2 regions of the Stenotrophomonas sp. 3(2025) genome follow, and region 1 is predicted to be linked to the other one. Evidence: predicted binding sites of a transcription regulator. Region 1 holds the regulator's gene; the other holds the start of a gene.
What was found. The regulator FliA, encoded in region 1, starts transcription of late flagellar genes. The targets are predictions, from matches to a motif close to TAAAGTTTNNCNNNCNNNGGCCGATAA.
Positions count from the first base shown of each region.

Region 2: the regulator FliA is predicted to act here: its motif matches at 1,945-1,971, upstream of ACUXVE_RS10830 (methyl-accepting chemotaxis protein).

Region 1 covers NZ_JBQOIF010000030.1:30,226-34,638, forward strand. Annotated here, with positions in the region: gene ACUXVE_RS18215 (chemotaxis protein CheA) at 1-833, opposite strand, end outside; gene ACUXVE_RS18220 (protein phosphatase CheZ) at 836-1,441, opposite strand; gene cheY (chemotaxis response regulator CheY) at 1,441-1,833, opposite strand; gene ACUXVE_RS18230 (RNA polymerase sigma factor FliA) at 1,853-2,596, opposite strand; gene ACUXVE_RS18235 (MinD/ParA family ATP-binding protein) at 2,593-3,480, opposite strand; gene flhF (flagellar biosynthesis protein FlhF) at 3,467-4,413, opposite strand, start outside.
Region 2 covers NZ_JBQOIF010000012.1:8,256-12,668, reverse strand. Annotated here, with positions in the region: gene ACUXVE_RS10845 (VOC family protein) at 1-251, shown strand, start outside; gene ACUXVE_RS10840 (KGG domain-containing protein) at 355-660, opposite strand; gene ACUXVE_RS10835 (NAD-dependent epimerase/dehydratase family protein) at 978-1,871, shown strand; gene ACUXVE_RS10830 (methyl-accepting chemotaxis protein) at 2,094-4,413, shown strand, end outside.

The sequences.
Region 1 (4,413 bases):
TCCAGCGTGGACACGGCGCGGTCCAGTTCTTCGTCGCGCAGGCGCGTGCGCAGCGTCTTCAACCGGTTTCGTGACAGCACCAGTTCGCCGATCAGGTTGACGATGGCGTCCAGGCGCTTGGTGTCCACGCGCACGGTGTGTTCGGCTTCGGCGACAGGCTTGTTGGGTGCGGGCTTGGCAGCGGGCGGGGCCGGCGAGGGCGCCGGTCGCGGTGCCGGTGCCGCAACAGCCGCTGCGGTGGTGTTGCTGCCCGGGGCGGCGCCGCCGTGCAGCTGGTCGAGCAATGCCTCGAACTCGTCCTCGCTGATCATGTCGTCGGCCTTCTTCGCCGCCGCCACGGTTGTCGGCGCCTTGCCGCCATGCAGCTGGTCGAGCAGGGCCTCGAATTCGTCGTCGGTGATCAGGTCGCCGCCGCCCGCACCCGGCGTCGCGGCCGCAGGCGCGGCAGCGCCGCCGCCATGCACGTCGAACTGGGCGACCAGTTCGGGCGGGGCAAAGCCCGGCTCGGTGCCCGAAGACACCGCGTCAAGCATCGATTGCAGGTAATCCAGTGACTGCTGGGCGGCATCGAAGTGATGCGCCTGCAGGACGGCCTGGCCGGCGCGTGCGGCGCCCAGCGCTTCCTCGGCGGCGTGGCACAGCTCGACCATTGCGGTGATGCCGAGGAAACCTGCGCCGCCCTTCAGCGTGTGGTAGCCGCGGAACACCGCGTTGAGCTGTTCATTGTCCTGCGGTGCCTGTTCCAGCGACACCAGCTGTTCGCCGAGGCGATCCAGGATCTCCTGGGCCTCGATGATGAAATCGGCAGTGATGTCGTCGGCTACTGCGCCCATGGTTACAGCCCCAGATCCGACAACAGGTCGTCGGCGTCGTTCTGCGAGACCGCATGGCGGTCCAGTCCCTTCAGTGCCGGCCCAGCCAGTTCCGGATCGGTGCGATGCTGTTCCGGCGGCAGGCCGAGCGCGCCGAAGCCTTCGTGCACGCGGCGGACGATGCCCACCACGCGACGGATGATCTGCCCGGTCAGGTCCTGGTAGCTCTGGGTCAGGGCGATCTCGGTGAGGTTGTGGCGGATGCGGTCGAGCTGTACGTCCTGGCCCGGCTGCAGGCCGTCGGCGCGCAGCTGTTCGGTCAGGCTGCGGCACTCTTCGGCCAGGTCCAGGGTGCGGTGGGTGGCCTGTTCGGTCATCGCCACCACGTGGTCCAGGCGCGCGCAGGCATCGTCCAGCTCGCCGGCTTCATCGGGCACGGTCGGCAGTTCGCCCAGCGCCTGGCCCAGCTCGCGGGCGAGCCGCGAAAGGCCGCTCATCATCGGCTGGGTGCGCAGCGCGACCAGGCCGTCGATGCGCTGGCGCCACGCCGCCTCGTCGCCGGATTCCAGTGCATCCAGTGCTTCCTGCAGGCGCAGGGCGAGGGCGCTCTTGTCGACCGTGGTATCCATCAAGCGCTGGCCGCCAGGCGTTCGAAGATCTTGCCGAGCTTCTCTTCCAGCGTCTGTGCGGTGAACGGCTTGATGATGTAACCGTTCACGCCGTTCTGCGCCGCTTCGATGATCTGCTCGCGCTTGGCTTCGGCAGTCACCATCAGCACCGGCAGGGTCTTCAGCTTGGCATCGGCACGGATGGCCTTGAGCAGTTCGATGCCGGTCATCACCGGCATGTTCCAGTCGGTGACCACGAAGTCGAACGGCTGGCTCTGCAGCAGCGACAGCGCGGCATGCCCGTCCTCGGCTTCGGCGGTATTGGTGAAGCCCAGATCGCCCAGCAGGTTCTTGACGATACGACGCATGGTCGAGAAATCGTCGACGATCAGGATGCGCATGTTCTTGTTCAAAGCAGAGTTCCTTTGTTGATCAGCTCTCGAGGCCGGCGTCGGCCGCCTCGAAAATCTTCAGTCGGCCACGCAGGCGCAGGACCGCCTGGCCGTGGATCTGGCAGACCCGCGACTCGCTCACGCCGAGCACTGCGCCGATCTCCTTCAGGTTCAGTTCCTGCTCGTAGTAGAGCGACAGCACCAGCTGTTCGCGCTCGGGCAGGTGGCCGATGGCATTGCCCAGCTCGCGGCCGAATTCACCGCGCTCCAACACCTGCTGCGGGGTCGGGCCGCCCTGGGCGACGGTGTCCAGCTCGCCCTGGTCTTCAATGCGCGACTCCAGGCTCAGTACCTGGCCGCGCGAGGCGTCCTCCATCAGGCGCAGGTACTCGGGCAGCGGCATCTCCATCGCGGCGGCCACTTCGGTGGCACTCGCGGCGCGGCCGGTGCTCTGCTCCAGGCGGCGGATGGTGGCCGCAGCGTCACGCGCACGGCGGTGCACCGAACGCGGTACCCAGTCGCCACGTCGGATCTCATCGATCATCGAACCACGGATGCGGATCGAGGCGTAGGTCTCGAACGAGGCGCCCTGGTCGGCGTCGTAGCTGCGCGAGGCTTCGATCAGGCCCATCATGCCGGCCTGGATCAGGTCGTCCACCTCAACGCTGGCCGGCAGGCGTGCGGCCAGATGGTGGGCGATGCGCCGCACCAGGTCCGAGTGCTGGGCGATGACCTCGTTGGCCGCCGTGCGCTGGACCTCTCTGTACTGGGCGGCGCCTTTCATGCGGCCACCCCGCGCTGCTTGATGATGCGTTCGAGGAAGAACTCGACGCCCCCGCGCGGCTCGGTCGGTGCCTGCCAGCGGGCGGTGCGGCGGGCGATCTCGGTGATCGCCAGTGCCGACGGGCTGGACGGATAGGCCTTCACCACCGGCTGCTGGCGCTGCACCGACAGGCGCAGCCAGTCGTCCTGCGGCACGCAGCCGAGGTAGTTCAGCGAGACATCGGCGAGGAATTTCTCGCAGACGCGGGTCAGCTTCTCGTACAGCACGCGGCCTTCGTTGGGGTCGCGCACCATGTTGGCCACCACTTGGATGCGGTCCACGCCACGTTCGCGTGACAGCACCTTGATCAGCGCATAGGCGTCGGTGATCGAGGCCGGTTCATCACAGACCACCACCACGGTGTCCTGCGCGGCCTGGCAGAAGGTCAGCACGCCGTCGGTGATGCCGGCGGCGGTGTCCACCACCATGATGTCCAGCTCGCGCTCCAGTTCGGAGAACACGTTGACCAGGCCGACATGCTCGGCCGGGGCCAGCTCGGCCATGTGCCGGCGGCCGGACGCAGCCGGTACCACCAGCACGCCGTTCGGGCCTTCGATGATCACGTCATCCAGGCTGCAGCGGCCAGCGACCAGGTCGGCCAGGGTGTTGGTGGGGCTCAGGCCCAGGATCACGTCGATGTTGGCCAGGCCCAGGTCGGCGTCCAGCAACAGGGTGCGTTTGCCCATTCCGGCAAGCGCCACGGCCAGGTTGGCCGATACGTTGGTCTTGCCGACGCCGCCCTTGCCGCCGGTCACGGCAATCGTGCGCACAGGGCCCAGCGGCTCGCTGCGGGTCGCCGTCAGCGGGAAGGTGGTGGTCAGCTTGGCGTACTCACGCGACGGCATGGTTCAACTCCGGGTTGCAGGGCATATCGGCCGCGCGGCGCAAATCTTCAAGGCGAAGTACAAGATTGGCTGCACTGGCCCGGTGCAGGTCGTCCGGGACGTCCTGGCCATCGGTCACCCAGGTGATCGGCAGCTTGTGGTCCACCGCCACCGACAGGGCGTTGCCGAAGCGGCCGGTCTCGTCCAGCTTGCTCAGCACCAGGCCCTGCAGGTTGGCCGCGCCGAAGCGGCGGACCACCTCGTCCATGTCGCCGAAGCTGGTGTTGGCCGGCAGTACCAGCAGGGTGCGGACCTGGCGGGCGGCGCGCAGCCACTGCAGCTGGGCGGCCAGCGCACGGTCGCGCGGGCCCAGGCCAGCGGTGTCGATCAGCACCAGCTTGTAGTCCTTCAGGCGTTCCAGCAGCTGGTCCAGGTCGGTACCGCTGTTGGCCTCGTGCACGGCGATGCCGAGCTGGCGGCCGTAGCCGTACAGCTGTTCGCGGGCGCCGATGCGCATCGTATCGGTGGTGACCAGGGCGACGTCGCGGGCGGCATGGGCTTCGGCGAAGCGCGAGGCCAGCTTGGCGATGGTGGTGGTCTTGCCGGCGCCGGTCGGGCCGACCAGGGCGATCACGCCGCCTTCCTCCATCGGATCGACCGGGGCGATCGGCAGCTTGCGCGAGATCAGCCCCAGCATCAGGCCGCGGCCGCGATGCGCTTCGGTTTCCAGCGGGATCTGCATGGCCACGTCGCGGGCGATGCCGGCATCGAAGCCGTACTCGTCCATCAGGTCCAGTGCCGTAGCGCGCACCGGACTACCGCGCAGGCGCTCGTCGGTGAAGCGGTTCATCTCGCGCTCGATCACCTGGCGCATGCCGGCCACTTCCTGGCGCAGGTGGCGGATCTCGGCGTCATCGGCGACCAGGGTCAGCGCGGGTGCTGGCGCCAGCGCCG
Region 2 (4,413 bases), on a different contig from region 1:
ACGGCTGGATCGTCACCTACGGTGGGCAGGGCGCTGCGCTGGCACAGCTCAGCGTTGCCAGCGAAGGGGGATCGGGTACGCCGGTGCCGGATCTTTCGATCGAGGTGGATGATCTGGACGACGTGCTTGAACGCCTGCGACACGCGGACATTGCGCTTGAATATGGCCCGGCCGAAGAGCCATGGGGTGTACGTCGCTTCTACGTGCGCGACCCGTTCGGGCGCCTGTTGAACATCCTCGCCCACACCTAGCCAGCGCGCGCCAGCTCAGCGGCGCCTTCCACTGTGCTGACAGTGCTGAGTGCTGATCGACCTCGGCGGCACCGCCGGTACGCGGCGCAGTGACCGCAACACGTCAACGTTGTTGACCGCTGTCAGGTTTGTCGGGCATGTCCTGTTGTTGTTGTTGTTGTTGTTGCTGGCGGCTGCTGGCGTGCCGCGCATGGCCGCCTTCACGGCCGATCGCGGCCATGTGTTGGCGGTCCTGGCTGATCGCTTCACCGCCTTTCCGGCCCGCCACCCGGGCCTCGGCCGGGCTGAACTGGTGTGCATTGCCGGATGCGTGGGCAGCACGTCCCCCTTTGGCCGCGATCGCGCGCTGTTTGTCTGCGTCCATCGAGGCAAAGCCCCGATTGCTGTTGCCATTGCGTGAGTGGGTCATTACCGATCTCCGGTGTGAACATGGGGCGCTGCCATCAGTGACGGTCCCATGTTGCACAGTGCAGGCTAAAGACAGGTCGAAGTGGGCTGTACAAGGCTCACATGGCCTGCGCACGCGTTTGACGACCGGTTACCGTGCAGGATGTGCCGGGATCTGCAACCGGTCGTCACGGCAGTCCCAGCAGGGAAGAGCCCGAGCCGTCGGCCGGATGTGGATGGCATGCAGAATGTCATCGTCTGCTATCGCCGACGCCATCGTGCATGCCTAGAATCAAGCCATCCCGGTAGGTCCCGGGCGCTGTCGAGTGAATGGATTCAATGAAGATTCTGTTGACCGGAAGTTCCGGGCGGATAGGACGGGCGATCTTCGGTGCGCTGGCCGCTGCCAATGAGGTGGTGGGGCTGGATCGCAGTCCGTTCGCCACCACGCGCGTCATTGCCGATGTCACCGATCGCCGGGCGCTGGAACGCGCCGTGCAGGGGGTCGACGCGGTGATCCACACCGCGGCCCTGCACGCCCCGCACGTGGGCCTGGTACCTGACGCGGTGTTCCAGCAGATCAACGTGGAGGCCACCACGAACCTGCTGCACCTGGCGCGCGAAGCCGGCGTGCAGCGCTTCGTGCTGACCAGTACCACGGCGTTGTACGGCCATGCCGTGGTGTCCGGCGGCTGCCGTTGGATCGACGAGGACACCGAGCCGCTGCCGCGCACGATCTACCACCGCACCAAGCTGCAGGCCGAGGCGGCTGCCGAAGCGGCGGCCAATGCAACATTCACCGTGCGCGTGCTGCGGATGGCACGTTGCTTCCCCGAACCGCCTGACCGCATGGCGATGTTCCGCCTGCACCGTGGTATCGACGCGCGCGACGTGGCCAGCGCGCATGCCGCGCTGCTGCACGATGAGGGCGCGGCCTTCCAGCGTTACCTCGCCTGTGCACCGACGCCCTTCCGGCGCGAGGACTGCCTGCAGCTGGCCGCCGATCCGCGCCAGGTGCTGGCGCGCCGCGCACCGCAGCTGCTGGCCGAGTTCGAGCGCCGTGGCTGGCCACTGCCGCTCAGCATCGATCGGGTCTATGACAGCAGCCGGATGCGCGCAGCGCTGGGCTGGCAGCCCCGTTTCGGTCCGGAGGACGTGCTTCAGCAGTACGCCGCGGGCAGCATCGAGGTCCTGCCCCGTGCGGAGTGGATCCGCGACCGCGTCGCCGAATAGCACAGGCGAGCAGCACAGGCCTGGGTCGACGGCCGCAGCTGAGCGGGTTCAGGTTTTGTGCGTGCGGCGAGCCTCAACCTCGCCCGGCCATGGCCGCTAACCCGGTGCGCGCCTTCCCGCGCCGGATTCCGATCCGGCGGGCAGGCGGCCCGCGCGACGGATCGCGCATCTGCGCGGTGCCCTGGTGGCACCGGTCGACCTGAACTGCCTGCGGATCCTCCCATGTCTTCTTCCCGTTCCGTCGCTGCCCGTCGCCCCGGCAGCATTGCCCACAAGCTGATGCTGGGCACCGCGGTGATCGCGTTGCTGTGCTTCGGCGCGACCGCGTTCCTGATCTATCACCAGGCCAGTTCGGCGCTGGTGTCGTCCTCGCGGCAGACCATGGCCAGCGAAGCCCGTGCCGAGGCGCGGCAGGTGGCCGCCGACCTGGGCACGGCCTTTGCCAGCAACGATGCGATGGTGGAAACCGTGCTGGCCCAGCGTGCGCGCGGTGATGCCCCTGATCGCGCCAGCCTGGCCAATGTCATCGGCGAGCAGCTGCACGCGCACCCGGAATGGCTGGGCAAGAGCACCATGTGGGAGGCCAATGCCTTCGACGGCAAGGACGCCGACTTCGTCAACAGCGAGGCGCACGACGCCACCGGCCGCTACATGAGCTACTGGGCCTGGCAGGACGGCAAGCCGCAGCAGTCGACGATGACCGACTACACCGAGACGCCCAGCGGCTCGGGCAACTGGTACATGGTGCCCAGCCGCGACAAGCTGCCGCTGGTCAGCGAACCGTATGCCTACGACATCGGCGGCAAGCAGGTGCTGATGAGCACGCTGAGCACGCCGATCGTCGAGAACGGCACCTTCCTCGGTGTCTTCACCGTCGACTTCTCGCTGGACGCGCTGCAGAAGCACCTGGCCACGCTGACGCCGATGGGCGCCGGCCGCGTCGAACTGCTGTCGCCCAAGGGCGTGGTGCTGGCCTCGGCCGATGCTGCCGAGATCGGCAAGCCGCGTACCGATGCCGCCACCCTCGGCATGCTGGCGCAGATCGCCGCCGACAAGACCTACGAAGCGTTCGAGCCCGACGCTGCCGGCAATGTCCGCCTGTACGTGCCGCTGCAGGTCGGTGACGCGCCGCAGCGTTTCGCGCTGGGCGTGGTGGTGCCGCATGCGGTGATCATCGCGCAGGCCCGCGAGCTGCTGTGGATCATCCTGCTGGTGGGTGTGGTGGCTGCGCTGGTGCTCAGTGGTGGTGTCTACCTGCTGCTGCAGCGCTTGGCGGTGCGACCGCTGGCGCAGGCCGTGCGCATCGCCGGCGACGTGGCTGCGGGCAAGCTGGATACCGCCATGCCGGCGCTGGGCAACGACGAAGTGGGCCGCCTGCTGGACGCCATGCAGGGCATGCGTGGCCAGCTGCAGGCAGTGATGGCCGCACAGGCGGAGATGGCGCGCCGCCATGATGCCGGTGAAATCAGCTACCGCATGGATGCCTCGGTGTTCCCGGGCGAATATGGCCGCATGGTGGCCGACAGCAACCAGCTGGTGGCCGACAGCAATGCGGTCACCCAACGCCTGGTCGAGGTGATGCAGCGCTACGCGGTGGGCGACCTGAGCGTGGACATGGAGGCACTGCCGGGCGAGAAGGCGGTATTCACCGCTGCCATGGCAACCACCAAGACCAACCTGGCGGCGATCAACGAACAGATCCAGCAGCTGGCTGCTGCGGCGGCGGCAGGCGATTTCGCCGTGCGTGGCGATGCCCAGCGCTTCGAGCATGACTTCCGCCGCATGGTGGAAACGCTCAACACCATGATGCAGGTCAGCGACCAGAACCTGGCTGCGCTGTCGACGCTGCTGCGCGCCATCGCCGCCGGTGACCTGAGTACACGGATGGAGGGTGACTTCCACGGCGTGTTCGCGGTGATGCGCGACGATGCCAACAGCACCGTGCAGCAGTTGACCCAGATCGTCGGCCAGATCCAGCAGTCCGCGGCCAGCATCCGCCTGGCCGCAGGCGAGATCGCGTCGGGCAACAGCGACCTGTCACGCCGTACCGAGCAGCAGGCGGCCAACCTGGAAGAGACCGCCGCGTCGATGGAGGAGCTGACCTCCACCGTGCGCCAGAACGCCGATCATGCCCTGCAGGCCAACAAGCTGGCGGCCTCGGCCGCAGGCGTTGCCAGCGAAGGCGGGCAGGTGGTCAGCCAGGTGGTGCAGACCATGGAGCAGATCGAGACCTCTTCGCAGCGCATCGCCGAGATCATCTCGGTGATCGATGGCATCGCTTTCCAGACCAACATCCTGGCATTGAACGCGGCCGTGGAAGCGGCGCGCGCCGGTGAACAGGGCCGTGGCTTTGCGGTGGTCGCCAGCGAAGTGCGCGCGCTGGCACAGCGCTCGGCGGGCGCGGCCAAGGAGATCAAGGAGCTGATCGACGCTTCGGTCGGCCATGTCGGCGCCGGCGCGCAGCTGGTGCACGGTGCGGGCCGCACGATGCAGGAGATCGTCGGCCAGGTCGGCCGGGTCAACGAGATCATGGCCGAAATTT